DNA from 2 places in the Afipia dichlorophenoxyacetatis genome. Region 2 is predicted to be linked to the other one. Evidence: riboswitches for the same ligand, from Rfam matches in the RefSeq annotation. Region 2 holds a riboswitch; the other holds the start of a gene.
The links. Region 2 has a riboswitch for S-adenosylmethionine ahead of metX (homoserine O-acetyltransferase MetX). Riboswitches for the same ligand answer to the same signal wherever they lie in the genome.
Positions count from the first base shown of each region.

Region 1: another riboswitch for S-adenosylmethionine. It lies ahead of ACZ5C3_RS02415 (O-succinylhomoserine sulfhydrylase); the one in region 2 lies ahead of metX (homoserine O-acetyltransferase MetX).

Region 1 covers NZ_AP029250.1:505,989-522,087, reverse strand. The annotation lists gene ACZ5C3_RS02420 (2'-deoxycytidine 5'-triphosphate deaminase) at 8-1,114, opposite strand; SAM riboswitch at 1,217-1,296, shown strand; gene ACZ5C3_RS02415 (O-succinylhomoserine sulfhydrylase) at 1,368-2,576, shown strand; gene ACZ5C3_RS02410 (SGNH/GDSL hydrolase family protein) at 2,666-3,592, opposite strand; gene ACZ5C3_RS02405 (SGNH/GDSL hydrolase family protein) at 3,592-4,362, opposite strand; gene ACZ5C3_RS02400 (OpgC domain-containing protein) at 4,359-5,588, opposite strand; gene apaG (Co2+/Mg2+ efflux protein ApaG) at 5,838-6,230, shown strand; gene ACZ5C3_RS02390 (Hsp33 family molecular chaperone) at 6,227-7,231, opposite strand; gene argF (ornithine carbamoyltransferase) at 7,379-8,305, opposite strand; gene ACZ5C3_RS02380 (acetylornithine transaminase) at 8,302-9,525, opposite strand; gene ACZ5C3_RS02375 (GcrA family cell cycle regulator) at 10,061-10,570, shown strand; gene ACZ5C3_RS02370 (ATP-binding protein) at 10,705-11,916, opposite strand; gene ACZ5C3_RS02365 (lysylphosphatidylglycerol synthase domain-containing protein) at 12,042-13,091, opposite strand; gene ACZ5C3_RS02360 (hypothetical protein) at 13,360-13,656, opposite strand; gene ACZ5C3_RS02355 (OmpA family protein) at 13,662-15,056, opposite strand; gene ACZ5C3_RS02350 (polysaccharide deacetylase family protein) at 15,232-16,099, shown strand, end outside.
Region 2 covers NZ_AP029250.1:5,433,348-5,449,446, forward strand. The annotation lists rRNA gene ACZ5C3_RS25470 (23S ribosomal RNA) at 1-1,661, opposite strand, end outside; tRNA gene ACZ5C3_RS25475 (tRNA-Ala) at 2,089-2,164, opposite strand; tRNA gene ACZ5C3_RS25480 (tRNA-Ile) at 2,265-2,341, opposite strand; rRNA gene ACZ5C3_RS25485 (16S ribosomal RNA) at 2,550-4,038, opposite strand; gene ACZ5C3_RS25490 (peptidoglycan DD-metalloendopeptidase family protein) at 4,907-6,943, shown strand; gene clpB (ATP-dependent chaperone ClpB) at 7,018-9,648, opposite strand; gene ACZ5C3_RS25500 (TIGR02594 family protein) at 9,948-10,547, opposite strand; gene metW (methionine biosynthesis protein MetW) at 10,755-11,414, opposite strand; gene metX (homoserine O-acetyltransferase MetX) at 11,416-12,618, opposite strand; SAM riboswitch at 12,705-12,784, opposite strand; gene ACZ5C3_RS25515 (chorismate mutase) at 12,960-13,811, shown strand; gene hisC (histidinol-phosphate transaminase) at 13,839-14,933, shown strand; gene ACZ5C3_RS25525 (prephenate/arogenate dehydrogenase family protein) at 14,935-15,882, shown strand; gene ACZ5C3_RS25530 (DUF2125 domain-containing protein) at 15,883-16,099, opposite strand, start outside.

The sequences.
Region 1 (16,099 bases), 1.0 Mb from region 2:
ACGAGCGTCAGACCCGGAAGTGCTTCGACAGTTTCAGGCCCTGGCCCTGATAGTTCGAAGCGATGCGCTGACCATACAGCGCATCAGGCCGCCCCAGCATCTTCTCATAGACGAGACGACCGACGATCTGGCCGTGCTCGAGAATGAAGGGCACTTCGCGCGAACGAACTTCCAGCACTGCGCGCGAGCCTTGACCACCGGCACCGGCGTAGCCGAAGCCAGGATCGAAAAAGCCCGCATAGTGCACGCGGAATTCGCCGACCAGCGGATCGAACGGCACCATCTCGGCAGCGAAATCCGGCGGCACCTGCACTGCTTCCTTGGAAGCAAGAATATAAAACTCACCGGGATCAAGGATCAGGCTACGATCCGGCCGTGCTTTGATCGGCTCCCAGAATTCACCCACCGAGTAACCGCTGCGGCGATCAACATCCACGACGCCGGTGTGGCGCTTGGCCCGATAGCCGACAAACCCATCGGAACCTTCGCCGGACAGATCAACGCTCACCGCAACGCCATTTGCGAGGTCGGCGTTGTCGACATCGACAAGCCGCTCCTTGGCGTGCAGCGCCTGCAATTCATCGCCATCAAGCGTTGGGTGCCCTGCGCGGAAACGAATCTGCGACAACCTTGATCCTTCGCGTAGCAGCACGGGGAAGGTCTTCGGACTGATCTCCGCATAGAGCGGCCCGTGATATCCGGCGCCGATCATATCGAAGCGGCGCGTGCCATCGGTGATGACCCGGGTGAAAACATCGAGCCGGCCCGTCGAACTCTTCGGATTGGCGGCAGCGAGAATGTTCGGCGGCAGCGCAAGGCTCTCGAGCAATGGCACGATGTAAACGCAGTTGGTTTCCAGCACCGCGTCATCGGACAGATCGATCTCGTGCAGCTTCAATTCATCGATGCGTTCCGCAACCGTCGATTTTGGTCCCGGCAGGAACGAGGCGCGCACACGGTACGCGATATTTCCCAAACGCAGGTCGAGGCTCGCGGGCTGGATCTGGCTTTCGACGAACGGATATTCCGGCAGGATCAGGCCGGCGTCGGCCATCGCCGCAATCATGCGGTCCGGGAGGATGCCAGTCGCATCTGGGGCGAGCGTAAACGACACTTTTCAGTCCTCGGTTGCCGATCCCCTCGGCCGGCAAAATACACACTTTATCGAGTATCCGATGGGGTGCTTGACGGAAAGAGCAGGCGGGACTAAGCCTACGACTTATCCCGTGGTCATTTGAGCCGGCCGGCTTGCAGCCACGTTAAATAACTCGCTAAACAGGCCGGGGACCAGTGTGATCCCGGCCTGTGGATTTTATCCAGGCCGGTTTTTTTGTGTCCATCTTCAGGATGGCCACGACGGAGGTCACATGTCTGAAGTGAAGGTCCCTGCCCCCAAGCCAACCCACGCCTATCGGCCTGAAACACGCCTCGTTCACGGCGGCGCATTACGCTCACAATACGGTGAAACGTCTGAAGCGCTATTCCTGACTCAAGGCTTTATCTACGACAGCGCCGAACAGTGCGAAGCGCGCTTCACTGGGCAGGATCCAGGTTTTCTCTATTCGCGGTTTTCTAATCCGACGGTCGCGATGTTCGAGCAGCGCATGGTCGAACTCGAAGGCGCGGAAGCCGCGCGTGCGACTGCAACCGGCATGGCTGCGGTCACCACCGCGATCCTCGCGCCGCTCCGGGTAGGCGATCACGTCGTGGCTGCAAAAGCTCTGTTCGGCTCGTGCCGTTATGTGGTCGAGGATTTGCTGCCCCGCTACGGTATTCAATCCACACTGGTCGACGGTCACGACCTCGATCAGTGGCAAAAGGCGATGCAGCCGAATACGAAGACCTGCTTCCTTGAAAGCCCGACCAACCCAACCCTCGACGTGGTCGATATCAGCGCGGTCGCTGAGGTCGCCCATCGCGGCGGTGCACGGTTGGTCGTGGATAATGTTTTCGCGACACCGATCTGGCAGAGCCCGCTCGCGCTCGGCGCAGATGTCGTCGTCTATTCCGCCACCAAACACATCGACGGACAGGGCCGCTGTCTCGGCGGCGTCATTCTGTCGTCGAACGACTTCATCCAGGAACACATCCATACGTTCCTGCGCCAGACCGGCCCTGCGATGTCGCCATTCAATGCCTGGGTACTGCTGAAGGGACTCGAAACACTCAGCATTCGCGTCAAGGCGCAGACCGAAACGGCTGCGGCGCTCGCCGATGTCCTGGCAAAGCACTCGAAAATCTCGCGGCTGGTCTATCCCGGCCGTAGCGATCATCCGCAGGCCGAGATCGTCAAGAAGCAGATGCGTGGCGGCTCAACGCTGATCGGCTTCGAGGTGAAAGGCGGCAAGGCCGCTGCGTTCCGGACGCTGAACGCCCTCAAGCTCGCAAAGATCTCGAACAACCTCGGCGATTCCAAGAGCATCGTGACGCATCCGGCAACCACGACGCATCAGCGTTTGACGCCGGAAGCGCGCGCAGAGCTTGGTATCAGCGAGGGCTTCATTCGCTTCTCGGCCGGTCTCGAACACCCCGACGACTTGATCGAGGATTTGGCGGCCGCACTGGAAAAGGCATAAACCTCTTCAGACACTGGAGGGGACGCAAGCTGAACTTGCGCCCCTCCCTTTTATTGTCTTGCCTTCAACGAGGCGAGCCTGGTCCTCGCTCACATCGGGCGAAACGTCATGACATTGGTCGGAGTGTTGGCACCAGCCTTCACCTGCCCGACCGACTTGATGATGGTGTCGCCGAGCAATTGCGCAAAGCAGGCATAGCCCCAATCGTTCATGTGTAAACCGTCGCCAATGACAAATTTGTCGAACGGTATCTTCTCGTCCTGATGCCATTGCCGCATGACTTCAAAGCGCGGAAACACGGCAACATGCTTGAGCTTCCCAACCTCGGCGAGCAATTTCACCATCGCGCTGGCGTTCTCTGCCTTTGCAGTCACCGCAGGCACATATTGCGGATCAATCAACACCACATCGATGCCGCGCGCCTGAAGCTGCCCAATACCGTCCTCTAAAAGAGCCGCGGTTGCGGCAACGTCCTCGGCGCCACCGCGGAGGACGGTATTGGTGCCGAGCTGCCAGATCACCAGATCCGGATTTTCTGCGAGAACAGCCTCATCAAAACGCTTCATCATTTCAGGCGTGTCCTGACCGCCCATGCCACGATTGACGATGGTGATGTCAGCCGTCGGAAATTTTCTGCGCAGCTGATCCAACAGCCGGTTCGGGTAGGTATAGGCCGGCGAGGACGTGCCGTATCCCACGGTCGTGGACGAGCCGAACGCGACGATTTTCACAGGATCCCCTGCCGCGATCCGGCGCGCAACCCTCGGCAACGAGCCCGGAACTTCGGTCAGCCCCTTGGCGGGCAAGCACGGGACGCGCGACAAAATATCGCCAGCCTCGCGCGCAGCACCTTTCGCGGCCTCAATGGCTTTCGTCGCGAGGCCTTTTTGCACGGGTGGCTTCGCCGCATCCGTCTTCACTGCTTCAGTTTGCGCGAACGGTTGAGCGGGGTGAATTGACAGGAAGAGTGCGGCAATCACTGAAACAGAAATAACCGATCGAAAATCAGAGCGCATCAACGCTGCATCCCAAGCTCCGCCGGGTTGATGCGCGACGCCTCGATGATCATCGTCGCAAGCGACCGGCCGATGCAATCGTGAACTCGTCTTGCCATTCCAAAGCCGTGAACCTGGCCAAACAAATCGAAATCACCAATATCATTCCAGTGGCGCATGATCGAAAAGCGATCGAACAGCGGGATATCGTGCTCCTGCGCGACAACACGCATCGTATCGTTGTACGGCGAGACCGAAAGCATCGTCTCCATACGTGGGTTGTACTGCAAATTCATCAAGAGCACGTCCGCGCCTGCCTTTTGCAGCGCATCAACCCCCTGACCCAGCGCGGCCCGGAAATCATCCGGATCGATGGAGCGCATCGCGTCAATGGTTCCGGTCTGCCAGATCACCAGAGCCGGCTTCTGGTCCTCCGGCATTTTCCCGATGAATGCCTCTAAGTCGTCGGCCACTTCCCCAGCCGTTTTCTTTGCCCTGATATCCGCCCTGACATTGACGGTGGATTTGGGCAGCCTCTCGCGTAAGGCTGCTTCCAGCCGCGCCGGATAGGCCGCACTTGCGCCGTCGGGACCGGCCAAGCCGGACGAACCAGTGCCCACCACAAGAATATTCAGGGGTTTGCCGTCTTTGACGGCCGCAGCCACCTTGGCTAGCGGGCTTTCCGTGGTGACAAGATAGGACGGCACGGTGCAAGTCGGCGCATCCTCGGCCCGCGCAGGGACGAGGGCGAGGAGGCCTGCCAGAACACCTGCAATCAATACCGCCTTCATGATCCGCCTCCGGCGAGGTCGGCATCGCCCTCTGCGGCTTTCGCCCGCTTTCCGCTCTTGCCCACTTCAGTCTTGTACCACGAAAAAAGCCACGCCGCGGCGGACATAATAACGATTCCTGAGACGCTGATGAGGAAATGCATCCAGGCACTGCCGGAAAACTCGGCGAGAATGAAGTGCCCGGCAAAGGCCAGAAACACGCCCAGACAAAAGATCTCAAGCGAGTGCTGGCCGCACAGAATGACGGGGCGCAGCCAGGGGGATTTCAGGCCAGGCCAGTCCTTGGGCAGGAAACGCACCACAATCGCAGCCAGCGCAAGGAAGTGGACGAAACGAAGAACGTCGAGGTCCGTTTTGTTGATCGGATACATCCAGCTCTCCAGCCAGCGCGGCATGAACGTGTTGAGCTGTGGGACATGCCAGGTCAGCGTCACGCAGAAGGCAAACAGCAGATAGGCGATACAGAGCCAAAACGTGATCTGCGACGACAGTATGCGTGCCATACGTTTCGCCCCGCCAAGCGCGCACCAGGCACCGAAGACGAACAGCAATTGCCAGGCAAATGGATTGAAGGCCCAAAAGCCGCCGGGATAGGCCGGCAGATAGAGATCAAACTCCCAGGTGATCGCATAGAGAATGACTGCAAGCGCGAGCGTCACATCCGCCTTGCGCTGCATCAACCACAGGATCAGCGGCAGAAACATCATCAGCACGATGTAGAGCGGCAGCACGTCCATATTGACGGGACGGAATTTCAACAGCAGCGCCTGTACGATCATGACATCCGGCTGCTTCAGAAAATCGAGGATGCCCATTTCCTCCGCGTAGAGCGGATTTTCAAACCGGGTGGCGATGTAGGAAATCTCCGCCAGGTAAATCGTGAAAAGAAAGACGTGGGCGACATAGATCTGCCAAACGCGCTTGAAGATCCGCGCGCTTGCCACCACGAAGCCGCGGTCAAGCATGGCGCGGCTATAAACGAACGCCGCGGTGTATCCGGAAATGAAAATGAAAATCTCGGTGGCGTCGCTGAACCCGTAATTGCGGATCGTGAACCAAGTCAAAATATTGGGTGGCAGGTGATCGATGAAGATCAGCCACAACGCGATACCGCGAAAGAGATCGAGACGCAGTTCGCGCTCACTCGTGGACACCGGTGCTGCCACTTTAAAGGACGGCACCTCCACGACGGCCCGATCGGTCATCTGAGGGGTCACGAGTGTCATTCGATTTCGGCACCGTTGGGAAAACCAAGCTTCCGTCCCGCAGTCTTACGGAAGATCAATACGGCCCGCAATTTGCAAGCATTCAAATGGACACTTCTCCCGAAGCATGCTGGATAAAAACCGCGTGAAACAATGATCGTTCCGGCTCGTATCTTGCCGTCGAGACCGGAGTTAGTATGGAAGACAATCAACGGATGCTTGGGCCGAGCCCCCTGACACTCCTAGGATAGACCGGATTTGGATCAATTCATGTACCGCGCCGTCACCCGCCAGATCGAAGTGATCGTCGAGCCGACTTTCATGCCGGAGCGCTCCTCTGCCGAGGATGGCCGGTTTTTCTGGGCTTACACCATTGTCATCGTCAATTCGGGGCGCGAAACCGTACAGCTTAAAACGCGGCATTGGATCATTACCGACGGAACGGGACGGAACCAGGAAGTCCATGGTGAGGGGGTTGTCGGTGAGCAGCCCATCCTCGAGCCGGGCGAAAGGTTTGAGTACACCAGTGGCGTACCTCTCTCCACAGCATCAGGATTTATGACCGGGAGCTATCAGATGGTCACCGAGGACGGCGAGCCGTTTGAAATCGATATTCCGACGTTCTCGCTCGACAGCCCCGGCCAGAGGCGAACCCTGAATTAATCTTTGACTGCCCCATTCCCGGCGTGCGGCACGACGCCAGCTTCGTCCGGCGTGAATTCGTAGACCGAGCTGCAGAACTCGCAGGTGACGACGACCTTGTTGTTTTCCACCATGCTCTCGCGATCTTCCGGCGTGAAGCTGGACAGCATTCCCGCCACCGCGTCGCGCGAACAGGAGCACCGCGCACAAACGTCCTGAGTTGGGAACACCCGCACGCCCCGCTCGTGGAACAGCCGGAACAACAAGCGCTCGCCCGACAATTCGGGATCGATCAACTCGACGTCCTCAATGGTCCCGAACAACGACTGCCCCTCAGCCCAAGCGTCGTCCTCCGCGACCTCATGCGCCACGATGCCCTCGGGCGCGTCGCCGGGATGAAGATCCGGCTGCCGCGCGCGCTCCGGCGCCTTCGGCAGAAACTGCATCAACATGCCGCCGCCGCGCCAACGGTGCTTCGGACCATCGCCACCACGAAATTCCTCGCCAACGGCAAGGCGCACACGCGTCGGGATCTGCTCCGAGCGCAGGAAATACTCATGTGCGGCATCTTCAAGGTTGCCGCCTTCCAGCGCGACCAGCCCCTGATAGCGGCTCATATCGGGACCTTGATCGATGGTCATGGCGAGATGACCGTGGCCGAGCAGAGCCGCGGAATCCTGACCAGCCTCAAGCCTGCTCGCATCAAAACGGGCATAAGCACGCAGCCGGTCTGGCGCATGAAAATCGACCACGATCAGTGACACGGGGCCGTCGGTCTGGGTTTGCAGAATAAAGCGTCCATTGAATTTCAACGTTGAGCCGAGCAACGTCGTCAGCACGATCGCCTCGCCAAGCAGCTTGCCGACCGGTGCCGGATAATCGTGCTTGGTCAAAATCTCATCGAGAGCCGGCCCCATTTTCGTCAGCCGGCCGCGCACATCCAGCGCGCTCACCTCGAACGGGAGGACGGCATCATCGACAGGCGTGGCTGACGGAGCGCGGACAGAAGTCTCAAGCGTCATGAGCATTCTCTGATGAGGTGGATTTGGCTTGCGGCAGATGAATGCTCAAACCAGCGGACATAATGCTCCGGCGGCGTGGAACGCCTGCCGAAGCCATACTTCACCTATATAGGTCACTTCGCCGCGCAGAAAAGAGACTGGCCCAAATCACGAGACCGCGTTCAAGCACCAGGCCAGAATGCCCTTTTGAGCGTGCAGACGGTTCTCAGCCTCGTCGAACACCACGGACTGCGGACCATCGATGACCTCGTCGGTCACCTCGTCACCCCGATGCGCCGGCAGACAGTGCATGAAAATCGCTTCCGGCTTGGCGAGCGACATCAGCTTGGAATTGACCTGATAAGGCTTGAGCAGGTTGTGCCGGTGTTCACCATCCTTGTCGCCCATCGACACCCACGTATCGGTGACAACGCAATCCGCCCCGCGCACCATTTCTTCCGCGCTTGTACCCAGCACGATCGGTGCGTTCGCCGACTTGATCCAGTCTTTCAGCAGCTTGTTTGGCGCGAGTTCCGGCGGCGTTGCGACGCGAAGGTTGAAGCTGAAACGCTCTGCCGCATGCGCCCAAGACGCCAGCACGTTGTTGTCATCGCCGGTCCAGGCCACGGTGCGTCCCTTGATGGGGCCGAGATGCTCCTCGAACGTCATGACGTCCGCCATCACCTGGCAAGGATGCGAACGGCGCGTCAGGCCGTTGATGACCGGGACGGTGGCATATGTCGCGAGTTCCATCAGCGCATCATGGCTGAGGATGCGGATCATAATGGCATCGACGAAGCGGGACAGCACGCGAGCGGTATCGGCAATGGTTTCGCCACGGCCGAGCTGCATTTCAGCGCCGGTCAGCATAATCGCTTCGCCGCCAAGCTGGCGCATACCAACATCGAACGAAACGCGGGTCCGCGTCGACGGCTTGTCGAAAATCATCGCAAGCGTTTTGCCTTCGAGCGGCTTGTCCGGCTTCGCGCTGCTTTTGAGCTGCTTCTTGATTGCGACGCTGGCATCGAGAATCGACCGCAATTCCGCAGTTGGAACATCGAACAGATCAAGGAAATGACGAGGTGCTGCACTCATTGCGCAGCCCCCTGCATCGACGCGGTCTGCGAGAACTTCACACAAGCCCGCTCGACGCGCGCAACAGCATCCTCGATCTCAGCTTCAGTGACGATCAACGGCGGCAGCAAGCGCACGACGTTTTCACCCGCACCAACAGTGAGAAGCTTTTCATCGCGCAACGCAACGCCGAGATCAGCAGCCGGCACGACAGCTTTCAAGCCGATGAGAAGCCCATCGCCGCGCACACCGCTGACGACGTCAGGATAGCGATCGACAATCGCTGCAAGCTTCTGTTTCAGGAACAGCGACATGCGTTGCACGTGATCAAAGAATCCTGGCGCAAGCATCACATCCAGCGTGGCGTTGCCGGCAGCGGCCGCCAGCAGGTTGCCGCCGAATGTCGAACCATGCGTTCCCGGCGTCATGCCGACAGCAGCCGCCGACGTCGCAAGGCATGCCCCCATCGGGAAGCCGCCACCAAGTGCTTTCGCCAGCGCCATGATGTCAGGCGTAACGCCAGTGCGCTCATGCGCGAACAGCGAGCCGATACGGCCCATGCCGGTCTGCACTTCATCGAACACCAGAACGAGCTTCTGTTCGTCGCACAGCTGGCGCAGGGCACGGAAGAATGAGGGATCCGCGGCACGCACGCCGCCCTCACCTTGCCATGGCTCGATGATGATACCTGCGGTGTGCGGACCGATTGCTTTCTTGACGGCTTCGAGATCGCCGAGCGGCACTTGATCGAAACCTTCGACGACCGGTCCGAAACCTTCGAGATATTTCTGCTGGCCACCTGCCGCGAGCGTCGCGAGCGTACGGCCGTGGAAAGCGCCTTCAAAGGTAATCAGGCGATAGCGTTCCGGCTTGCCGTTCGCAGCCTGATACTTGCGCGCCATCTTGATGCAGGCTTCCATCGCCTCTGCACCGGAATTGCAGAAGAAGACAACGTCGGCAAAGCTCACTTCACACAGCCGCGCAGCAAGGCGCTCGCCTTCCGGAATCCTGAAAAGATTGGAGACATGCCAGAGCTTGGCGGCCTGCTCCTGCAGCGCCGCAACGAGATGCGGATGCGCATGGCCGAGCGCATTCACCGCAACGCCGCTGGTGAAATCGAGATAGCGGTCCCCTTTGGTCGAGATCAGCCAGGGTCCTTCGCCGCGTTCGAACGCGACATCGACCCGGGCAAAAACCGGCAACATGTGGGACTCGACTTGCGGCTTGGCGCTTTGGCTCATGACGACCTGATTGCAGTGTTAGGCTGGCAACAATTGCGAGTACGGAGATGCCGTTGTGCTCGCTTGCCTGCCCCGGAAACAAAACGTGCCGCCCGGAAAGGCGGCACGCACGGGTCATTCTATTGGGGACCCTACAGGTGTCAACACGAACCAAAGCCGTTTTCTGGCGTCATTTGGCCTTCAAAAACAGCCCCGGAACGTTCCGCACCACGTGCGCGTAAACCCCTCGGAGGACACCTCAGCGTCGTTTGCAACATGACAGGACGACGAATTCAGTTGCTTTTGATTCGGAACATGTGGACGCGCAATGGCCGACTCTTGCGCGTGAGTCGCGCCATATTGTAGCTTTCGCATTGTCGGATACGACATCTCGTGCGGCAGTTCTGATCCTCGATGGTCCCGGTGTAGGCGTAAACGCCCGGTCGTTTTTATACGGTCGGCGAGGGCTAAGGGATTCTGACCGCAGGGATTTTAGAAATTTGCAATCGCGACGCCGCGCCAGAACGGCCGGTGCGATATCAAAAGGAAGTGTGCGATGACGGTGATGAGCTGGACCGACGATCGCGTTGAACAACTGAAAAAGCTCTGGGAAGCCGGACTGTCGGCGAGCCAGATTGCAGCCGAGCTTGGAAATATCACCCGAAATGCCGTGATCGGAAAAGTCCACCGGCTTGGACTCTCGGGTCGCGCCAAGAGCCCATCCTCGGCCGCCCCACGGCAGCGCAAGGTGCGCCCCGCCCAACACATGATGCGGATCAGCCGCCCGGTGTCGCGCGGGAACACCGCCCTCGCGCAGGCCTTCGAGGTGGAGGTTGAACCCGATCCGATCGCTTACGACAACGTGGTTCCCATGAGCCAGCGGCTGTCTCTGCTGGAGCTGAATGAAAGCACCTGCCACTGGCCGGTCGGCGATCCGGGCAGCCCGGACTTCTTCTTCTGCGGCGGCAAGGCCCTGAATAGCCTGCCCTACTGCGCACATCACTCGCGCATCGCCTATCAGCCGGCGGGCGACCGCCGCCGTCAGGCACGCGTTCCAGGTAAGTAAGCCGCAGCTTCAACGCAAAACACGAAAGCCTCATCGGTTGACCGATGAGGCTTTTTTATTGCCTGGAAGATCGCGAGGTCAGGGACAAAGGTGCAGCAGCCACGCAAGGCAAATACAGCACCTCGACTTCTGCACTATTCCTTCGCCGGCCCCTTCAGAGCGGGAAAGCAAGCTGTAAATGTAGCGCCGTGGCCGAATATGCTCTCGATGAGCAACCGCCCGCGATGCCGCTGCACAATATGCTTCACCAGCGACAAACCAAGACCGGTGCCACCCTGCGCACGACTGTCACCGACATCAACGCGATAGAACCGCTCTGTCAGCCGCGGCAAATGCTCGGGGGCGATGCCCGGTCCGAAGTCGCGAACCGCGAAACGGATTTCGTTGACATCTTTGCTCGATGGTTCCGTCAGTGAAACAACCACCCGGCCACCGGACGCGCCATATTTGAGGCCATTTTCAATCAGGTTCTCGAACAGCCGCAGCAGTTCCTCAGTATCGCCGGCAATGGTCACCGACGTCCTGGGCAACTCAGCCTCGATGGAGACTTGCCGTTCGCTTGCCAGCGGCTCCAGCCCGTCGATCACCTGGTGCACCAGCGGAACGATGTCGACCAACGTGTCCGGCCGCACGTGCGCGCTGAGTTCAACGCGTGACAGCGACAGCAGGTCGTCGATCAACCGCGCCATACGCGTGGCTTGCGCATGCATGATACCGAGAAATCGCTCGCGCGCCCTGACGTCATCACGCGCCGGCCCCTGCAGGGTGTCGATGAATCCCGATAGTGCCGCCAGCGGCGTGCGCAGCTCGTGGCTCGCGTTGGCAACGAAATCCGCACGCATTTCCTCAACCCGGCGCAGCGGCGTCTGGTCGTGGAATGTCATGAGAATGCAATACTCCGTGCCGCCGAATGCCGTCGGCAACAACAGAGGGGTCACGATCACTTCCATCCAGCGGTCGATTGGCACGTGATCGACATAAGTGGTGCGTTGTGGTTCACGCGTTGCAATCGCCTGACGCAGCGCGGTGATGATCTCTGGCGTGCGCAACGCGAACAGCGCAAGTTCGTTCTTGCGCAAAGCCGGGGCGAGTTGGCCGGCGGCAACGTTGAAATGCAGCACGCGGCCCGCGCGATCGAGCAGCACCGCAGCTTCCGGCATTCCCCCAACCAGCGCCTGAACGACCGGCGTCTCGGCGGGTCTCATGCCGGCTTGATCGTCGGTGACCGGCACAGCGTGATGCAGGCTCCAGGGCACCAGCGCCGCTCCGAGCACGCAAATAAAGATCAGTCCCGCATGCGAAGGCGAGAGTCCGCCGAACGCCACCGCCGCGGACAAGCCCAGCATGACAGCGATCAAAACGATGGCCGAACGCCTCAGCCGATCAGGCCAAGGTGCGAAGCTTGAGGTCGATGAATTCGTCGTCGTCATGCCGCCGGAAACTGCCTGTGCGCAATGAATGCGGTCTCGAATTATGAAGCGGGAGACCGCGAGCCTTGGGGTGATTGCGGCTTCGCAGCTTCATCCAGTCTGCGCAAGGCCGCCGCGACCCGCTTCGCCCGAAGCGCGACGATAAGCTCCCGAAGCGAGAGCAAGATGACGGAAAGAACAAAAGGCACAAGATAATAGAGCACACGAAACAGCAGCATGCCCGCCAGCAGCTCTTCCTTATCGTACTGGAACAGCCCGACCAGCATGGCGGCGTCGAAAACACCAAGACCGCCCGGCGAGTGGCTGGCGAAGCCTAAGAGCGTCGCCGAGACAAAGATAACCGCCACGACGATGAAGCCGACATGCGGCTCATCCGGAACCAGGAAATACATCGCCAGGGCGCAAAAACCGAGATCGACGATGCCAATCCCGATCTGCAGCAAGGTAAGCCGGCCTCCCGGCAGCGTAACCGTCCAGTTGCCGCGACCCACCTCACGCGGACGGATCGAAACCCAGATGACATAGAGGGCCAGAGCAATCAGGATGCAGATTGCGGCGAAGCGATTGAGCCAAACCGGCAGCTTGTCGATGGAAGCGGCCGCCTCCGGGTGGTACGCAACGCCCATGCCGAGCACTGCTGCGTTACCTAGCCAAAAGGTCAATCCTGCCAGAAAGCAGATCTTGGCAACGTCGATAGCGGAGAGACCGTGCGCTGAGTAAATGCGATACCGCACGACGCCGCCCGTGAAAACGCTGGCGCCAACGTTGTGGCCGATGGAATAGCTGGTGAAACCTGCGAAAGCGGCGATGCCGTACGGCACTTCGTTACGACCAATGGTTCGCAGGGCGAAGAGGTCATAAAACGTCAGGGTGAAATAGCCCGCAGCCACGCAGAGACCGGCCATGATGACCGTGCGGGCTTCAGTTTCGCGCAGGGCTGCATAAAGATCATCGAGATCGAGATCCTGAAGCATATTGTAGAGAATGTAACAGGCAGCCGCGATGATCGCGATGCTGAGCGCAACGCCGAGCTTATGAAGAAGCTGCTTCTCGCGCATATACGCGATTGCCCCGCGCAGTGTTTCCAGCATCAAGACCTCAAACCCGACATGACCAGCACGCATGCATGACCCACGTTATTATCATGCATTGGCTTAACAAAGGTCCTAGCAGACCCTTTCGGCGACTGCGAGACCTGTAAGATTAATTCGAATGGCTGGTGTCGCGGTGACACTTTTTAATGCAACCGAAGCTGACCGAACGGGTGCCGCCGTTGAAAAATAATCAAATTCAGGCCTCCAGAGAGGCTCCAAAAAGTAGACTGGCGCATCCCTCAAATGGGGTGTCAGGGACAGGCTCTCAAGACGCCGGCATATCGCGCGAAACCACAAGGTTGCGCAGCCAGGATCCGACTGCGCAGCTTGCGATATAGACTGCGAACATGGTGAGCCCCAAGTCCAGCCAGTAACCAGCCCGGCCGGGAGCAAGATGCAGGGCGGACGCAATGATCAGCGCCACGACGAATACGCCGATCTTCCGCATCGTGACGTTGGACAGTCCCTGCCCGCGGTGAACCACCGCAATCCACCCCATCGCGAGACCGATCAGGGCCGATGCCAGCAGCCAAGGCCAATTGAACATGGCGAGATACAACATGTCCCTTACCTCACCACAAACTCGATGCGCCGGTTTTTGGCTTTGCCTTCATCCGTATCGTTGTCGGCAACCGGCCTGGAACTGCCATAGCCTTCCGCCTTCAACCTGTCCGGCGGCAGTCCGGCCTTGATCAGGTAATCCGCCACGGCCTGCGCACGCTTCTCGGACAGCGACTGATTGGCCGCATCATCACCATCGGTGTCGGTATGCCCTGCCACCTCGATATTGGCGGACGGACATCGCAAGGCGGTTTCGATCAGCCGATCGAGAAGGCCGATGGAATCGGGATCAATGGTTGCGCGTCCGGAATCGAACCTGATCTTGGCCTTGCCCAGCAACTCGACAAACAGCTGCTGACAGACTGTCGCATCCACAGGGCTTGCCACCGGCTTGACCGAGACTTCTGCGTTGGCCTTCCAGCTCTGAGGGAGATCGCTATTCAAGTTGCCGCGGATCTGGTTGGCGGCCACGGCATAAAGCGCGTCGCCCGACAGTTTGACGTCGCGATCGGAGACCACCAGCGATCCGGTCGAAACCCGCGACAGCGCACCGAGTGCCGAAATAACCGCATTTGAGAAGCCGGATGGCGCGCCTGTGCTCGCCTTGAGATTATCAACGATTTTCTCGTTGAAGAACTTGCGGCCAACCGCAGCCACAATCGCCGCATGGGTGTTGTTGTCCGGAACGTAACCGGCGAGCGTGATGGTATTCGCAACAGGGTCTTTGTTGGCCTGGAAGATATAGGGCGGCGCCTTGATGGCGTTCTCGGCAACTGAATATCCCTCAGGCAAATTTTTAAGCGCGGCGGCAATCGCCTCGCGGTTACCAATTTCGCGGGCCATGCCGGAAAGGCTCACGCTGGTATCGCTCAAGGTGATCTTGCCTTCCTTGAGCCTGCCGATCTGATCGATCAGCAACAAAACCGCATTGTCGAAACGCGGCGGCGCCCCCCGCGCCATGGTCATATGATCTGCAATTTCAGTCCCCTTGAGGGACGCGCGCGCCGTGTCGAGTAACTTCGCCTTCACCGACGGCAAAGGCGCATTGCCGCCCAGCGTCACCCGCACGACATCACGTTCCGCTGTCCAGACGAACGGCTTGGCCTCGGCAATCAGACCTGTGTCATCATTCACAAGCCGCACACCGCCGACAGCCTCGACCTGCGAAACGGCGTTGCGCCGCCCCTCTTCCGAGAACGCCTCTGCGGAGAGCCGGACATCACGGCCGGCGACATCAACGCGGGTTTTGTCGAGTACAGTGTCCTTGAGCGCATCAACGGCCCGCGCACCCAGATCTTTCTCGATAGGCACGCTGCTGGTCCAGATCGCAGCGATCCAGACCAGGGCAAGAGGGATCAACCCCGGCCACCATTTACGTCCCCAGCGGGAAAATCGGCTCATTCCAACCCTTTAACCTGTTGGGAAGCAGACAAAACAAACCCTTGGCTGGGTGTCAAACTAGAAATGCGCCCATCCGTTTCCCCGGCCTTTTGCCCCGCTCGCCTAACCCTTTGTTCAGCCGTTCCGGTCAAATATCCCGGCTTCGATACCCGAACGCGGGCACGGCCCACCGCCAATGAAGCAGTTTCGCAACAACATCATCCGCGCCGGCTTCGATGCGCTGTACTTCACCGGCGCTCACCACGTCTTGCGGCCTATTCTGGCAGGCGTGGGCGCAATTTTCATGCTGCATCACGTCCGCCCGGCCCGCGACTCTTTGTTCCAGCCCAATCGGCACCTCGAAATCACCCCCGAATTCCTCCGCGAGGTCCTGGCCCACGTCCACGCGCTGAATATCGACATCGTTTCGATGGACGAGGCGCACCGACGGATGACCGAACGGGACTTCACCCGCCGTTTTGCCTGCTTCACATTCGATGACGGTTACCGCGACAATCGCGACCATGCCCTGCCGGTCATGCAGGACTATGACGCGCCGTTCATCGTGTACGTCGCAAGCGATTTCGCTGACGGTCGCGGCCGGCTCTGGTGGGTCGCGCTCGAACGGCTGATTGCCGCGGTCGACACGCTCGATGTTGAGTTGGACGGCATCGCAACGCGCATCGACGCGAACAGTGCAAGCGCCAAGCAGGACGCCTTCAACCAGCTCCACGGCTGGCTTCAGAGCTTGCCGAGCGACATGCACGTTCAGCACGCCGTCAGCAGCCTCTGCGTGCGTCATGGCGTCGATGATTCCGGGATCGCACGCGAGCTCTGCATGCCGTGGGACGAGCTGAAGTCATTCGCAAGCCACCCGCTCGTGACGATCGGCGCGCACACGATCAGTCACTGCAATCTGGCGAACGAAACCACTGACGAAGCATCGCGCGAGATGCGCGCCAGTCGCGAGCGCATCGAAGCCGAGCTGCAGAAACCAGCGCTGCATTTCGCTTATCCCTACGGTTACAAGACCGCCGCGGCAGCCCGCGAATTTGCCATCGCAC
Region 2 (16,099 bases):
TCCCGAAGTTACGGAGGTAAATTGCCGAGTTCCTTCAACATAGTTCTCTCAAGCGCCTTGGTATACTCTACCAGTCCACCTGTGTCGGTTTCGGGTACGGTCTAATGTGGAGGCTATTTCCTGGAACCCCTTCGAGGCCTGACCAATCCAATAAGGTCAGACAACACACGGGATTCGTCACCATCCACTGGCTCACGAATATTCACGTGATTCCCATCGACTACGCCTTTCGGCCTCGCCTTAGGGACCGGCTAACCCTGCGAAGATTAACTTTACGCAGGAACCCTTGGACTTTCGGCGACAGTGTCTTTCACACTGTTTGTCGTTACTCATGCCAGCATTCGCACTTCTGATACCTCCAGGCGCCCTCACGGGTCACCCTTCGCAGGCTTACAGAACGCTCCGCTACCGCGTGCACATAGTGCACACCCTAAGCTTCGGCTCGTGGCTTGAGCCCCGTTACATCTTCGGCGCAGAAACCCTTATTTAGACCAGTGAGCTGTTACGCTTTCTTTAAAGGATGGCTGCTTCTAAGCCAACCTCCTGGTTGTTTTGGGATTTCCACATCCTTTCCCACTTAGCCACGAATTAGGGGCCTTAGCTGTAGGTCCGGGTTGTTTCCCTCTCCACGACGGACGTTAGCACCCGCCGTGTGACTCCCGGATATTGCTCTCAGGTATTCGGAGTTTGGTTGGGTTTGGTAAGACGGTAAGTCCCCCTAGCCCATCCAGTGCTCTACCCCCTGAGGCATTCATCCGAGGCGATACCTAAATATCTTTCGCGGAGAACCAGCTATTTCCCAGTTTGATTGGCCTTTCACCCCTAACCACAAGTCATCGGAGTCTTTTTCAACAGACACCCGTTCGGTCCTCCAGTGAGTGTTACCTCACCTTCAACCTGCTCATGGCTAGATCACTAGGTTTCGGGTCTAATACAACGAACTTGGCGCCCTATTAAGACTCGCTTTCGCTACGCCTACACCTATCGGTTTAAGCTTGCTCGTTAAATTAAGTCGCTGGCCCATAATACAAAAGGTACGATGTCACCCAGAACGTATCTTGGGCTCCATCTGTTTGTAGGTGTCCGGTTTCAGGTCTATTTCACTCCCCTCGTCGGGGTGCTTTTCACCTTTCCCTCACGGTACTGGTTCACTATCGGTCGCTGAGGAGTACTTAGGCTTGGAGGGTGGTCCCCCCATGTTCAGACAGGATTTCACGTGTCCCGCCTTACTCGAGCATAAATGTTTGCATTACCCATACGGGGCTATCACCCTCTGAGGCCCTGCTTTCCTGACAGGTTCTGGTTGTCTCACATTTATGACTGGCCTGGTCCGCGTTCGCTCGCCACTACTAGCGGAGTCTCGGTTGATGTCCTTTCCTCCAGGTACTTAGATGTTTCAGTTCCCTGGGTTCGCTTAAAACCTCCTATGTATTCAGAGATTTCATACCTTCGCTTGATAACCGAAAATCCAAAACCTCACGGCTTGGTTTGCACCAAGACACAAGGCCTTGGAGTTTCGGCTATCGAAGGTGGGTTTCCCCATTCGGAAATCTATGGATCAAAGCTCCTTCGCAGCTCCCCATAGCTTATCGCAGCGTAGCACGTCCTTCATCGCCTCTCAGCGCCAAGGCATCCACCGAACACCCTTAAGGCACTTGATTGCTCTCATTATCAATATCCACACACTCGGCAGAATGTTGCTCGCATGAGGCTCCTTTCGGAACGCCTGCAAACGGATATTGATTAGAAAGACCAGATTGCTTCGTAAGATCGAACCGATAGCGAGGCGGTCAAGCTTCGCTAAAAGGATCATTTTACAACTCGATCATCTTGCGATGAGCGAGCGCCGAAAATGATCCGGAGATAATGCAAGTCCCACAATGTTTGCCTCACAGCAAACCCTGCGATCCAAGCTCGGATCGATCTCCTCTTCACGATGTCAGAAATCACGCAAGCCAGCGTTTTTGGTGAAAACACTGAATGCGAAACGATGTTTCGCGGACATAAAACAGGCGCCTCCCGTATGGAGCACACTGTGAACACAACGACCAATCTCGTTGATCAAACTCATCGCCTCAACCAAACTTCTGGTGGAGGCAGACGGGATCGAACCGACGACCTCATGCTTGCAAAGCACGCGCTCTCCCAGCTGAGCTATGCCCCCGTTCCAGAAGACGAATGCTCAACGCAAAGACTAAAGCGTTGTTGCAAGATGCGATGTCGTGACGTGAGCGCAGCAGTCTCAATACAGAGACGCGCAAAGATGGTGGGCCTGGGAAGACTTGAACTTCCGACCTCACGCTTATCAAGCGCGCGCTCTAACCAACTGAGCTACAAGCCCTAACGACGAGAGGCTCGTTGGCGCGACGTCGCATCATGCAACGTGCATTGCTCAACGCCGCCCCTGGCGCGTGTTCGTCCGCGAAGAAAGAGAAACGAAGACGGCGGTGTCCCGCCAATGGAGCTCAACGATCTGGCGATCTGTTGGCCCCTGAATGTTTCTAAAACGATCCGATAGACGCCGAAGCAATCTGAAGGACCATCCTTAGAAAGGAGGTGATCCAGCCGCAGGTTCCCCTACGGCTACCTTGTTACGACTTCACCCCAGTCGCTGACCCTACCGTGGCCGGCTGCCCCCTTTCGGTTAGCGCACCGTCTTCAGGTAAAACCAACTCCCATGGTGTGACGGGCGGTGTGTACAAGGCCCGGGAACGTATTCACCGTGGCATGCTGATCCACGATTACTAGCGATTCCAACTTCATGGGCTCGAGTTGCAGAGCCCAATCCGAACTGAGACGGCTTTTTGAGATTTGCTAGGGCTTGCGCCTTTGCTTCCCATTGTCACCGCCATTGTAGCACGTGTGTAGCCCAGCCCGTAAGGGCCATGAGGACTTGACGTCATCCCCACCTTCCTCGCGGCTTATCACCGGCAGTCTCCTTAGAGTGCTCAACTAAATGGTAGCAACTAAGGACGGGGGTTGCGCTCGTTGCGGGACTTAACCCAACATCTCACGACACGAGCTGACGACAGCCATGCAGCACCTGTCACCGGTCCAGCCGAACTGAAGGAATCCATCTCTGGAAACCGCGACCGGGATGTCAAGGGCTGGTAAGGTTCTGCGCGTTGCGTCGAATTAAACCACATGCTCCACCGCTTGTGCGGGCCCCCGTCAATTCCTTTGAGTTTTAATCTTGCGACCGTACTCCCCAGGCGGAATGCTTAAAGCGTTAACTGCGCCACTGAAAAGTAAACTTTCCAACGGCTGGCATTCATCGTTTACGGCGTGGACTACCAGGGTATCTAATCCTGTTTGCTCCCCACGCTTTCGTGCCTCAGCGTCAGTATCGGGCCAGTGAGCCGCCTTCGCCACTGGTGTTCTTGCGAATATCTACGAATTTCACCTCTACACTCGCAGTTCCACTCACCTCTCCCGAACTCAAGATCTTCAGTATCAAAGGCAGTTCTGGAGTTGAGCTCCAGGATTTCACCCCTGACTTAAAGACCCGCCTACGCACCCTTTACGCCCAGTGATTCCGAGCAACGCTAGCCCCCTTCGTATTACCGCGGCTGCTGGCACGAAGTTAGCCGGGGCTTATTCTTGCGGTACCGTCATTATCTTCCCGCACAAAAGAGCTTTACAACCCTAGGGCCTTCATCACTCACGCGGCATGGCTGGATCAGGCTTGCGCCCATTGTCCAATATTCCCCACTGCTGCCTCCCGTAGGAGTTTGGGCCGTGTCTCAGTCCCAATGTGGCTGATCATCCTCTCAGACCAGCTACTGATCGTCGCCTTGGTGAGCCGTTACCTCACCAACTAGCTAATCAGACGCGGGCCGATCTTTCGGCGATAAATCTTTCCCCGTAAGGGCTTATTCGGTATTAGCACAAGTTTCCCTGTGTTGTTCCGAACCAAAAGGTACGTTCCCACGCGTTACTCACCCGTCTGCCGCTGACGTATTGCTACGCCCGCTCGACTTGCATGTGTTAAGCCTGCCGCCAGCGTTCGCTCTGAGCCAGGATCAAACTCTCAAGTTGGACTTGAACTTTGAACCGGCTGATCACAACGTTTGACGAGGTCCCACCATTCTTGTCGACCGAAGCCGACAGCCATCTACGATTCACATCGTTGATAGCGATGGTGTAACCTTTAAAACGTGTACCGCCGAAGTCTTTCGTCCGGTCTCAATCCCCAAAAGCCGAAGCTCTCAAAAACCAAGACCCGCAAGGACTCCGCCGTCCACGTTTCTCTTTCTTCATCTTTACTTGTCAAACAGCCCGGAACCCGAAGGTCCCAAAACCACCCAAAGCCGGGCAGTCATAAAATTCCAACGATCTCTGTCTATAAGAGATCCCAGCAACCTCTTCCGACGCCAATTAACAACCGACAACTATCGGCTGTTGATTTACTCATCAGAGAGAGGAGCTTAACGGGCACGGAAGCCCGCCTGGGCAATTCGCCCCGGCGCCGCCGCGCTCAGTGGCCGGTTTATAAGCCCCCCGAAGTCGGCTTGTCAACGCCATCTGTCAACAAATCGTCGCATCGCGTTCGACAAAACCGAATCGCGCAAGAAGTGCTGATTTATCAGGGGGTGAGCCGTACTTGAGCCACATTCCTGCGACGTTCTTCTCCCCCAGCGATGCCCTTACCGTGCAAAACTTTTTTGGAAAAATTTGCTCGGTCGAGCTCGAAAAAGTCGCCGGGAGCCTGGGAAGCACCGGCGAGGTCCAGGGCACGAGGCATCAACGAGGCGAACAGCATTGACGTAACCCCGTCTGACCAGCACTTTGGGGCATGGTGGGGTTGCTTCGATGAAGACAACGAGGAATCTCGGGCTCTCACAAGGGCCGCATTCGGGATGCACCACACTCGTTGACCAATGAAAGACTTTGGGGGGAAGGCGGTTTGAGCCACGGGATGTCACGCGGGGGAAACTATGGCCGTGCCGGGATCATTGATCTCGGACATGAGCCCCCGCTTTCAGTTGATGGCTCGGAAGCCGCTGTTATCGATCGCCGCCGCGTATCCGTACAGTGGTTTAGCGGCACGATTCTCACGGGTCTGTGCGGCGCGGCTCTGATCGGCGGCGCCGTTTTTGCGTCTCTCGATGGCGAGATGACGTTCGCCAAACTCCCCGAACATGTCGAAGGCGCACTGCGCGGAGCGTTCGGCGCCAGCGACAAGGCAAGCGTCGCCCGCAAGAGCGACCGGCTGCCGCCGCCAAGTGATTCGGCTGCCGCACGTCAGGTGATTCGGGTCTCGACGGCGACCCGCGCGGGCAACCGCGAGGTGATGCGCGTGCGTCCCTTCGTGCGAATCGCCGGCAATTTGTCCCTCGCGACGAGCGACCTCTCCGCGAAAATCCCACCTTTTAACGCCCAACGCCTTCTGACCGACGTCGGCTCCGCCACCCCTACGGATAGCGATGACCAACAAACCGCCAGCGCCGCCGAGCCGGATGCCGAAGTTTCGTTCGTGACGCGCGATCTGACCGCGGTCCTGCCGCGCGCTAAAATCGCAGCCAATGTTGCGATCGACGAAGTTCTGATGCGGGTGCGTGACGCCTCGACCTGGCGCGGCAACAGCGCGGTCCGTTACGCGTCCACCATGCCGACCGACCTGAAGATGGCCTATGCGGCGGAAGGCACGCCGGATCCCTATGCCGGTTTCGAAACCCGCGTCGTGCCTGAAAACGTGACGCTGCTGCCGAAGACCAAAGATCAGATCACCGGCGGCAATCCGGTTGGCGAACGTATCCACATCGTCAAGAAGGGCGATTCCGTCCAAAGCGTCCTGCGCGATTTGGGGGCAACGCCCGGGGAAGCGCAGGCTATCGCCAACAATCTCGGTGCCCGCGGTCGCGATGGCGGCCTGAAGGAAGGCCAGAAATTGCGGATCCTGATGGCTCCGGCCGGTCCCGGGCAACAGCGCCAGCAGCCGGTGCGTGTGATCGTGGCCAACGACGCCAACATCGAAGCCGTCGCCGCGCTGTCCGACCTCGGAAAGTACGTGGCTGTCGATGTGCAAAGCTTCAACAGTGTCACCGAAACCGCCAGCAAGAGCGACGACGATGACGACGATGACGATGACGGCACCGGCGTGCGGCTCTATCAAAGCATTTACGAGACGGCGCTTCGCAACAAAGTCCCCACCACTGTCATCGAGGACATGATTCGCATCTATTCCTACGATGTGGACTTCCAGCGCAGGGTTCAGGCTGGCGATTCGTTCGAGGTCTTCTTCGCAGGCGAAGACGAGACCCCGGCAGTCAGCAACGAAAAGAACGAAGTGCTCTACGCGGCCCTCACCGTCGGCGGCGAGACCAAAAAATATTATCGCTTCCAGACGCCTGATGATTCGGTCGTCGATTACTACGACGAGACCGGCAAGAGCGCGAAGAAGTTCCTGGTCCGCAAGCCGGTCAACAATGCGATCATGCGCTCAGGCTTCGGCGGCCGCCGCCACCCGATCCTCGGCTACACCAAGATGCATACCGGTGTGGACTGGGCTGCTCCTTACGGCACCCCGATTTTCGCCTCCGGCAACGGTGTCATCGAGAAGGCCCAGTGGGAAGGCGGCTATGGCAAGTACATCAAGATTAAACATCCGAACGGGTATGAGACCGCTTACGGCCACATGACGGCCTTCGCCAAGGGCATGGAGCCTGGCAAACGCGTCAATCAGGGTCAGGTCATCGGCTTCGTCGGCTCCACCGGCCTCTCGACCGGCGCCCACGTCCACTACGAAATTTTGGTCAACGGCCGATTCGTCGACCCGATGCGCGTCAAGCTTCCGCGCGGCCGGTCGCTTGATGGTCCGCTGCTGTCGAATTTCGAGACGGAACGCGACCGCATCGACAACATGATGGCGAATCGCCCCGGTGGCCGCCCAGCTCCGCAGGCAGCCAAGGGCCAAAAGACCGCCCTGGCGGGCGACCGCTAATTTTCACCATCGTTCTGAGCTGATTCGCTGAGGAAATACGGCTGGATGTCTCCAGCCGTATTGAAGCAGCCTAATTAGTGCAGTCGGCCCTTTGGCATGGCCGCCGCCGGCTCCGCCTTCGCTGGCTTGCCGTTGAAGGTCAGCCCGGTGTCATTCGCCGAGATCGCAACCGTCTCACCGTCGTGGATCTGCCCCGCGAGAATCATCTCGGCAAGTGGATCCTGGACGGCACGCTGGATCGTCCGCTTCAGCGGGCGAGCCCCGTAAGCCGGATCCCAGCCTTTCGCAGCGAGCCAGTCGCGCGCCTTGTCGTCCAGCGAGAGCGTGATCTTGCGATCTTCCAAGAGCCGCGAGAGCCGCTGCATCTGGATATCGACAATGCGCCCCATCTCGCTCCTCTGCAGCCGATGGAACAGGATGATCTCATCGACGCGATTGAGGAACTCGGGCCGGAAGCTCGAGCGGACGATAGCCATGACCTCATCGCGCACGGTGCTGGTATCTTCGCCCTCCGCCTGCCCGACCAGATATTCCGAGCCGAGATTCGACGTCATGATGATCAGCGTGTTGCGGAAGTCGACCGTGCGGCCCTGACCATCGGTCAGGCGCCCATCGTCGAGCACCTGGAGAAGCACGTTGAAGACATCAGGGTGTGCCTTCTCGATCTCGTCAAACAGCACGACCTGATACGGTCTGCGCCGCACCGCTTCGGTCAATGCGCCGCCCTCGTCATAACCGACATAGCCCGGAGGCGCACCGATCAGCCGTGCGACCGAGTGCTTTTCCATGTATTCGGACATGTCCATGCGAACGAGCGCAGTCTCGTCATCGAACAGGTATTCCGCGAGCGCTTTCGTCAACTCGGTTTTGCCGACGCCGGTGGGACCTAAGAACATGAACGAGCCGATCGGCCGGTTTGGATCCTGGAGACCCGCACGTGAGCGGCGGACAGCGGTCGACACAGCTCCAACGGCCTCGGCCTGACCGATGACGCGTTCAGCAAGCTGCAGCTCCATCTTGAGCAACTTCTCGCGTTCGCCCTCTAACATCTTGTCGACCGGAATTCCGGTCCAACGGGAGACGACCTGAGCGACGTGATTTGCGGTGACGGCTTCCTCAAGCACGGCCCCGCCGGCCCGCTCGCTGTCCTCAAGGTCCTTCAATCGCTTCTCGAGCGACGGAATGCGCCCATACGCCAATTCGCCGGCCTTCTGATACTCGCCACGCCGCTGCGCATCGGTCAGTTCCTGGCGCGCCTGCTCCAGCTCGCTTTTGACCTTCTGCGCGTCCGACAGCTTGCTGCGCTCCGCCTGCCATTTGGTGGTGAGCGCATCGGCCTTCTCTTCCAGATCGGCAAGTTCCTTCTCCAGGCGCTGAAGACGGTCCTTCGACGCCGAATCGGTTTCCTTTCTCAAGGCCTCCTGCTCGATCTTCAATCGCACAATCTCGCGGTCGATGTTGTCGAGTTCTTCCGGCTTGGAATCGATCTGCATCTTCAGCCGCGCGGCGGCCTCGTCGATCAGATCGATCGCCTTGTCCGGCAGGAAGCGGTCGGTGATGTAGCGGTTGGAAAGCATCGCGGCAGAGACGATCGCGGAGTCCGTGATGCGGACACCGTGATGCAGCTCATACTTTTCCTTCAACCCACGCAGGATCGAAACCGCGTCTTCGACGGTCGGCTCGCTGACGAACACCGGCTGGAAGCGGCGAGCGAGCGCGGCATCCTTCTCGACGTGCTTGCGATATTCATCGAGCGTGGTCGCGCCGATGCAGTGAAGTTCACCGCGCGCCAGTGCGGGCTTCAGGAGATTGGACGCATCCATCGCGCCATCCGCCTTGCCGGCACCAACGAGCGTGTGCATCTCGTCGATGAAGAGGATGATCTGACCATCTGAGCCGGTGACCTCGTTTAGAACGGCCTTCAGACGCTCCTCGAACTCGCCGCGATATTTTGCACCGGCAATCAGCGCACCGAGATCGAGCGACAGCAGCTTCTTGTCCTTCAGGCTTTCCGGCACGTCACCGTTGACGATGCGCAATGCGAGACCTTCCACGATCGCGGTCTTGCCCACGCCGGGTTCGCCGATCAGCACGGGATTATTCTTGGTACGACGTGAGAGCACCTGGATCGTGCGGCGGATTTCCTCGTCACGGCCGATCACCGGATCGAGTTTGCCGTCACGCGCCGCCTGCGTCAGATCGCGCGCATATTTTTTCAACGCGTCATACGCATTCTCTGCGGTCGCGCTGTCAGCCGTACGGCCCTTGCGTAACGCATTGATCGCGGCATTTAAATTTTGCGGGGTGACCCCGCCCTTGGCGAGCAGGCTGCCCGCCTCGCTGTCCTTGTCGAGCGCCAGCGCAAGCAACAGCCGTTCAACGGTGACGAAGCTGTCGCCGGCTTTGTCGGCCGCCTGTTCGGCAGCATCGAGAGCACGTGCGGTCGCCGGTGCAAGATAGACCTGCCCCGCACCAGAACCCGAAACTTTTGGAAGCTTGTTGAGAGCATCCTCGGTGGCCTTGAGAATGGCCCGAGAATTTCCGCCGGACCGATCGATCAAGCCGCCGGCTAGGCCTTCGCTGTCGTCCAGCAAGACCTTGAGGATGTGGAGAGGCGTGAACTGTTGATGGCCCTCACGCACGGCCAATGACTGTGCCGACTGGATGAATCCCTTCACACGGTCGGTGTATTTCTCGACGTTCATTCTGTGTCCCTCAGCCTGCCATCCTGCCCCGAAAGCACAAGATCGGCATCTTCAATGGGTTTCCCGTCCGACGTTGATATTCGTCAACCCGAAACGGGGGACCGGCGCCTCGGCCGGCTTGACCCAAATGTGGGAACCCAGAACCGCCCGGGAAAGAGGCAGGACCAAAAATTCGTCGGAAAACGCGCGCCGGAGCGGGAACTTGGAGAAAATCAGCGCAGAAATACGACGGCCCTAGGCCTGCCTTCAGTCCCGAGCGGTCGCCGGCGGCGTATGGACCGCCGGTAACCATCGAACCGTCAGCTGGACGGCATGACGTAGGCGTAGACGCGCCCACGCGAATAGGTCGCTTCAGCGACGCGATGACCATGATTGCCGGAGATGATGATCGGGTTACCCTTCTCATCAACACCGCTCACAACACCGACATGGCCGCCACCACGACGACTCATCACTGCAATCGCGCCAACTTGCGGCCCGGACACGCGGTGACCGTAGCTGGCAAATGAACGCGCCATGTCCGACCCCGTGCCCGTGTGACCCGAGCGCTGCAGAACGAAATTCATGAAACGTGCGCACCACAGCGAGCTGCGGCCGGTCGGATTGCCGCCGATGTAACGGCGAGCTTCCGCGACAACATCAGACACGACGCCAAAGCTGCCCGCACTTTGAGGCGCTTGATTTTCGCTCAGCTCAGCATGCTGTGCACGTCCGTGCCGGACGTGGCGATAGCGATGATGTCTGCTGATGTGATTGTTGGCGTGGTGTGAGTGAAAATGCCGACTTGCACCGTGGTGTGGCCTCGCCGAGGCCGGTGTCGCGACAGCGACGATTGCCAGTGAGCACAATGCAACTGCAGTGAGCGCGCCTGGCCGGCGAAACGCATTACTTACTTTCATTCATGGTCCTCGTTACACCCCCAACTTCCGCCGCTCCAAATTCTCGGAGCGACATGCGAGAGCGGGCGTGTAACGGGCCGGATATGGCAGAAAAAAGACAATTAGGCTCAAAGTGGCTGTGAACAGCACAGCTATGCGCCACGCGCTTATCGCATGATAACTTAGCGGGTGATGTTAACGAATTTGGCCTCGTTCTGGCCGTTTACGTTAATCGCGGCGGCTCAGCAAAAACACGCCCTGCTCGCCAAACATGTTCCAGAACCACCACGGTGCATTGAGACGCAACGGTTGGCCGTAGAGATCAAGCGCGACAGCGCGCTCCATCTTCACGTGGATTTCATCGCAGAGCTGCACGAAATCCTTGATGGTGCAGAAATGAATATTCGGCGTGTCGTACCACGTCGCGGGAAGATTTTCGGTGCGTGGCATCTGCCCTTTAACCAGCAGCTGAAGCCGCATCTTCCAGTGACCGAAGTTCGGAAACGAGACGATTGCTTTTTGTCCGATGCGCAAAAGATTTTCCAGCACCACGCGGGGCTGACGCGTCGCCTGCAACGTCTGAGACAAAATCACATAATCGAACGAGTCGTCGGGATAGTTGACGAGGTCGGTGTCTGCGTCGCCTTGCACCACTGCAAGTCCTTTGGCGACACAGCGATTCACGCCCTCACGAGATAATTCGATACCGCGGCCGTCAACGCCACGCGTCTCGAGCAGCTGAAGCAGATCGCCTTCGCCGCAGCCAACGTCGAGCACCTTGGCACCGGGCTCCACCATCTGCGCGACCAACAAGTGATCGCTGCGATAGCCTTCCTCGCTGACCGGAAGCCGCGCCGTTAAACGAAATGCCTGATCCTGCATCGCCATGTTAGCGGCTCACCGATGAAAGGCCGTGCGCGGACGCAGCCGATTCCAGGAATGCGCGAGAGATATCGATGAATTCAGGCACATCGAGCAGGAATGCATCGTGGCCGCGATCGGTCTCGATCTCGGCGAACGATACACGCGCATTGCTGGCGTTAAGAGCATGGACGACCGCGCGGGATTCCGATGTCGGGAACAGCCAGTCGCTGGTGAATGACACAACGCAGAAGCGCGTGCGTGTGCCGCGCCAGGCTTCTGCCAGAACGCCCTGGTGATCAGCGCCAATATCAAAATAGTCCATTGCGCGGGTGAGATACAGATAACTGTTGGCATCGAAGCGCTCGACGAACGACGATCCCTGATGGCGCAGATAACTCTCCACCTCGAAATCCGCATCAAATGAAAACGTCGGCATCTCGCGATCCTGCAACCGCCGGCCAAATTTTCGATGCAAGGCTGCGTCCGAAAGATAAGTGATGTGCGCCGCCATGCGCGCCACACCAAGTCCGCGGCGCGGATGAGAACCCGTCTCGAAATAACGTCCGCTGCTCCAATCCGGATCAGCCATTACAGCCTGACGGCCCAACTCATGAAACGCGATGTTCTGCGCCGAATGCCGTGTACTGCAGGCGACTGCGAGTGCAGAGAACACACGTTCCGGATAAGCCGTCGTCCACTGCAGCGTCTGCATGCCACCCATCGATCCGCCGACAACAGCAAACAGTTTCTCGATGCCGAGATAGTCGATCAGCATCGCCTGTGCGCGCACCATGTCAGGGATCGTAATGACTGGAAAATCCAGCCCCCATAGTTTGCCGGTCGCAGGATTGGTCGATGACGGTCCGGTGCTGCCCATGCAGCCGCCGACGACGTTGGAGCAGATGATGAAGTAACGATTGGTGTCGATGGGTTTGCCAGGACCAACAAGCGTCTGCCACCACCCCGCCTTGCCAGTGACTGGATGGACATTTGCGACGTGCTGATCTCCTGTCAACGCATGACAGATCAGGATTGCATTCGAGCGGTCAGCATTGAGCTGGCCGTAGGTCTGATAGGCGATCTGAAATGGGGCGAGATCAACGCCGCTATCGAGCCGCAACGGCTTGTCTGCGCCGAACTGCGCCACCTGCGAAGACGGATGATCTGCCTCATGCGCGCGTTCGCCAGGCTGCACCGTCGGGGGCTTGAGCGGCTGAATATTTACCATACCAACACGGGCCTCTCAGGAAGTCGCTACAACCGACACCGAATTCAGGCCATAAAAAACCGGCCTGAACTGACGTTCGGCCGGGATCCCTTTCATCCCCGGCCTGTTTAGCGAGTTGTTTAACGTGGCTGCAAGCCGGCCGGCTCAAATGACCACGGGATTGCCCCAAAAGTAGTGCTCAACGAGGCCTCCGTCAAGGTAAGCACCGGAACGGCCTCGCTAAAGGGGCAATGTTTTCTTTGCTTTCACGGGGCGCGGCTCCTATCAATGGCGCCAGCCAGCCTCCTTGCAGGACCGACTTCCACCGCGGCTTTCGGGCTGCAAATTGAAATTTTGATCCCATGTCCAAAGAGCCCACGCCCCCCATTTCGCTGCAGGACCTTCGCCGCGAAATCGATCACATCGACGAGCACGTGCACGGCCTGCTGATGCAGCGTGGCGACATCATCGATCGCCTCATCTCGGTGAAGAAGACCCAGGAAGTCGGCTCCGCGTTCCGTCCTGCACGCGAAGCCGACATGATGCGCCGGCTTGCGCAACGTCATCGCGGCATCTTGCCGCTCGACACGGTCGAGAGCATCTGGCGCGTTATCATCTCGACGTTCACTTACGTCCAGGCACCGTTTTCGCTGCACGCAGATTTATCTGGCGGCGAGTCCGCCATGCGGGATTCCGCACGCTTCCATTTTGGCTTCACGGTGCCGTTCGTCGCGCATTTCAGTGCGGCCGCAGCGGTGGATGCCGGCGCAAAATCGAAAGGCGACCTCGCACTGGTCTCTGCCACGAGCAGCCGCGAGCCTTGGTGGCTGACACTTGAACCCGAGAGTGCACCGAAGATCATCGCGCGCCTGCCCTTCATCGAACGCGCAGACCATCCAGCGGCACTGCCGGTGTTCGTTGTCTCGCGTGTCGCAGCGGATGCGATGGTCACCGAGATCGAAATGTGGAGCGTCCGTGTCTCGGGCTGGAGCGCCGACGTTGCCCGCGCGCTGTCGCCGTTCTCCGAGATTATCGCAGTTCCCGATAAAGCCTCGGACGGTGCGGCGCTGCTGGTGTCTGTGCCAGGCCCCGGGGGGTTGGACAAGATAACCTCTGCGCTGATCGCAGCCGGGGCATCCGTGCGCTCTTCGGCTCTCGTCGGGGGCCATGCAACACGCTATACGGTGCCAGCAAACGGCGCACCTAAAGCCTAAGACCTTATTCTTTCTGGAGTTGAGTTGATGTCACGTCCCGTGCCGAACCCCGGCATTCTCGATATCGCACCCTATACGCCCGGCAAAAGCGGAGCGGGGCTGAGCGGGCGCATTTTCAAATTGTCGGCGAATGAAACTCCGCTGGGCTCATCGCCCAAGGCGATTGAAGCGTTCAAATCTGCTGCCAACCACCTCGAGGACTACCCCGAAGGATCGTCGCGCGCGCTGCGTGAAGCCATCGGCCGCACCTACGGCCTCGATCCCAACCACATCATCTGTGGTGCGGGTTCGGATGAGCTTCTGAATCTGCTCGCGCACACCTATCTCGGCCAGGGCGATGAGGCGATCCACACCACGCACGGGTTTCTGGTGTACCCGATCGCGACCATGGCGAGCGGCGCCATCAACGTCATCGCGCCGGAAAAGAATTTTACGGCGGACGTCGACTCCATCCTCAACGCCGTGACGCCACGCACCAAGATGGTGTGGCTGGCGAACCCGAACAATCCTACCGGCACCTATGTGCCATTCGACGAAGTAAAGCGCCTGCGTGCAGGATTGCCGTCGCATGTCCTGCTGGTGATCGATGCGGCGTATTCCGAATATGTCCTGCGCAACGATTACGAGGCTGGCATCGAGATGGTTTCGACCACCGACAATACGGTGATGACGCGCACCTTCTCGAAGATTCACGGCCTTGCCGCGCTGCGCGTCGGCTGGATGTACGGTCCGGCGAACATTATCGATGCCGTCAACCGCATCCGAGGTCCGTTCAATGTGAGCACACCGGCCACACTGGCCGCGATCGCCTCATTGGAGGACACCGCGCATCAAGAGACGTCCCGCGCTCACAACGAGAAGTGGCGTGGGTGGCTGACCGACGAAGTCGGCAAGCTTGGGCTCACTGTGACGCCAAGCGCTGCTAACTTCATCCTGATTCATTTCCCGCAGGACGCAGGCAAGACCGCGGAGGATGCGGACGCATTCCTCACCAAGCGTGGATTGATCCTGCGCGCGCTGAAGAACTACAAGCTGCCGCATGCGTTGCGCATGACGGTCGGCACCGAGGAAGCCAACCGCTCGGTGGTCGAAGCGCTCACCGAATTCATGGGGCAAAAATAACGTGAACAACGCGCCGCAATTCGCACGGGTCACAGTCATCGGGCTCGGCCTGATCGGCTCGTCAATTGTCCGCGCCGTGAAGCAGCTCGGCCTCGCGGGCGAGCTGGTCGCGACTGACGCTTCACCACAGGTCCAAGAAAGAGCTGTAGAGCTAAAACTCGCGGACCAGGTCGCGACCACCAATGCGGAGGCCGTGAAGGACTCCGATCTGGTCATTGTCTGCGTGCCTGTCGGCGCCTGTGGCGATGTCGCCGCGAGCATCGGCCCGCATCTCAAAGCTGGCGCGATCGTGTCCGACGTCGGCTCCGTCAAGGGTATGATCCTGCGCGAAATGTCGCCGCATTTGCCAAAGACGGTTCACTTCATTCCCGCTCATCCGGTGGCAGGCACTGAACACTCCGGTCCCGATGCGGGCTTCGCCGAACTGTTCATCAACCGCTGGTGCATCCTGACTCCACCACCTGGATCCGATCCATCCGCCGTGGAAAAGCTCGCAGAATTCTGGCGCGCGCTCGGAGCCAACGTCGAGACCATGGCCGCGGATCACCACGACCTGGTGCTTGCGGTTACCAGTCATCTGCCGCATTTGATCGCCTACACGATTGTCGGCACCGCCGACGAGCTTGAAGACGTCACGCGCTCGGAAGTGCTGAAATTCTCCGCCGGCGGTTTTCGCGATTTCACGCGTATTGCAGCCTCCGACCCCACCATGTGGCGCGACGTATTCCTCGCCAACAAGGACGCGGTGCTCGAGATGCTCGGCGCGTTTCAGGAGGATTTGTCGAAACTTACCCGCGCGATTCGGCGTGGCGACGGCGAAGTGTTATTCGACCAATTCACCCGGACGCGCGCGATCCGCCGCGGCATCGTCAACCTCGGACAGGAAACCGCAAGCGCCGACTTCGGCCGGCCACACGCGAATCTGCCGAAGAAAACGCCAGAAAAATAATCAGAACAGCGGCGGGGTTTGCGCCACCCGAAGCGGACCAATCAACACCGCGCCGTCGACAAACCGCAGCGGAAACGCCAGCGCGCTGCGGCCTTCGAGTGTCGATGGCTTTCCGAGCATATTGATTCCAGCCATCACACCGGCATTGGCGTTCTTGCGCGCGGCATCGCCCAGACCCGGAATGACACGATCGAGTGCACCGATCAGTTTGTTGACG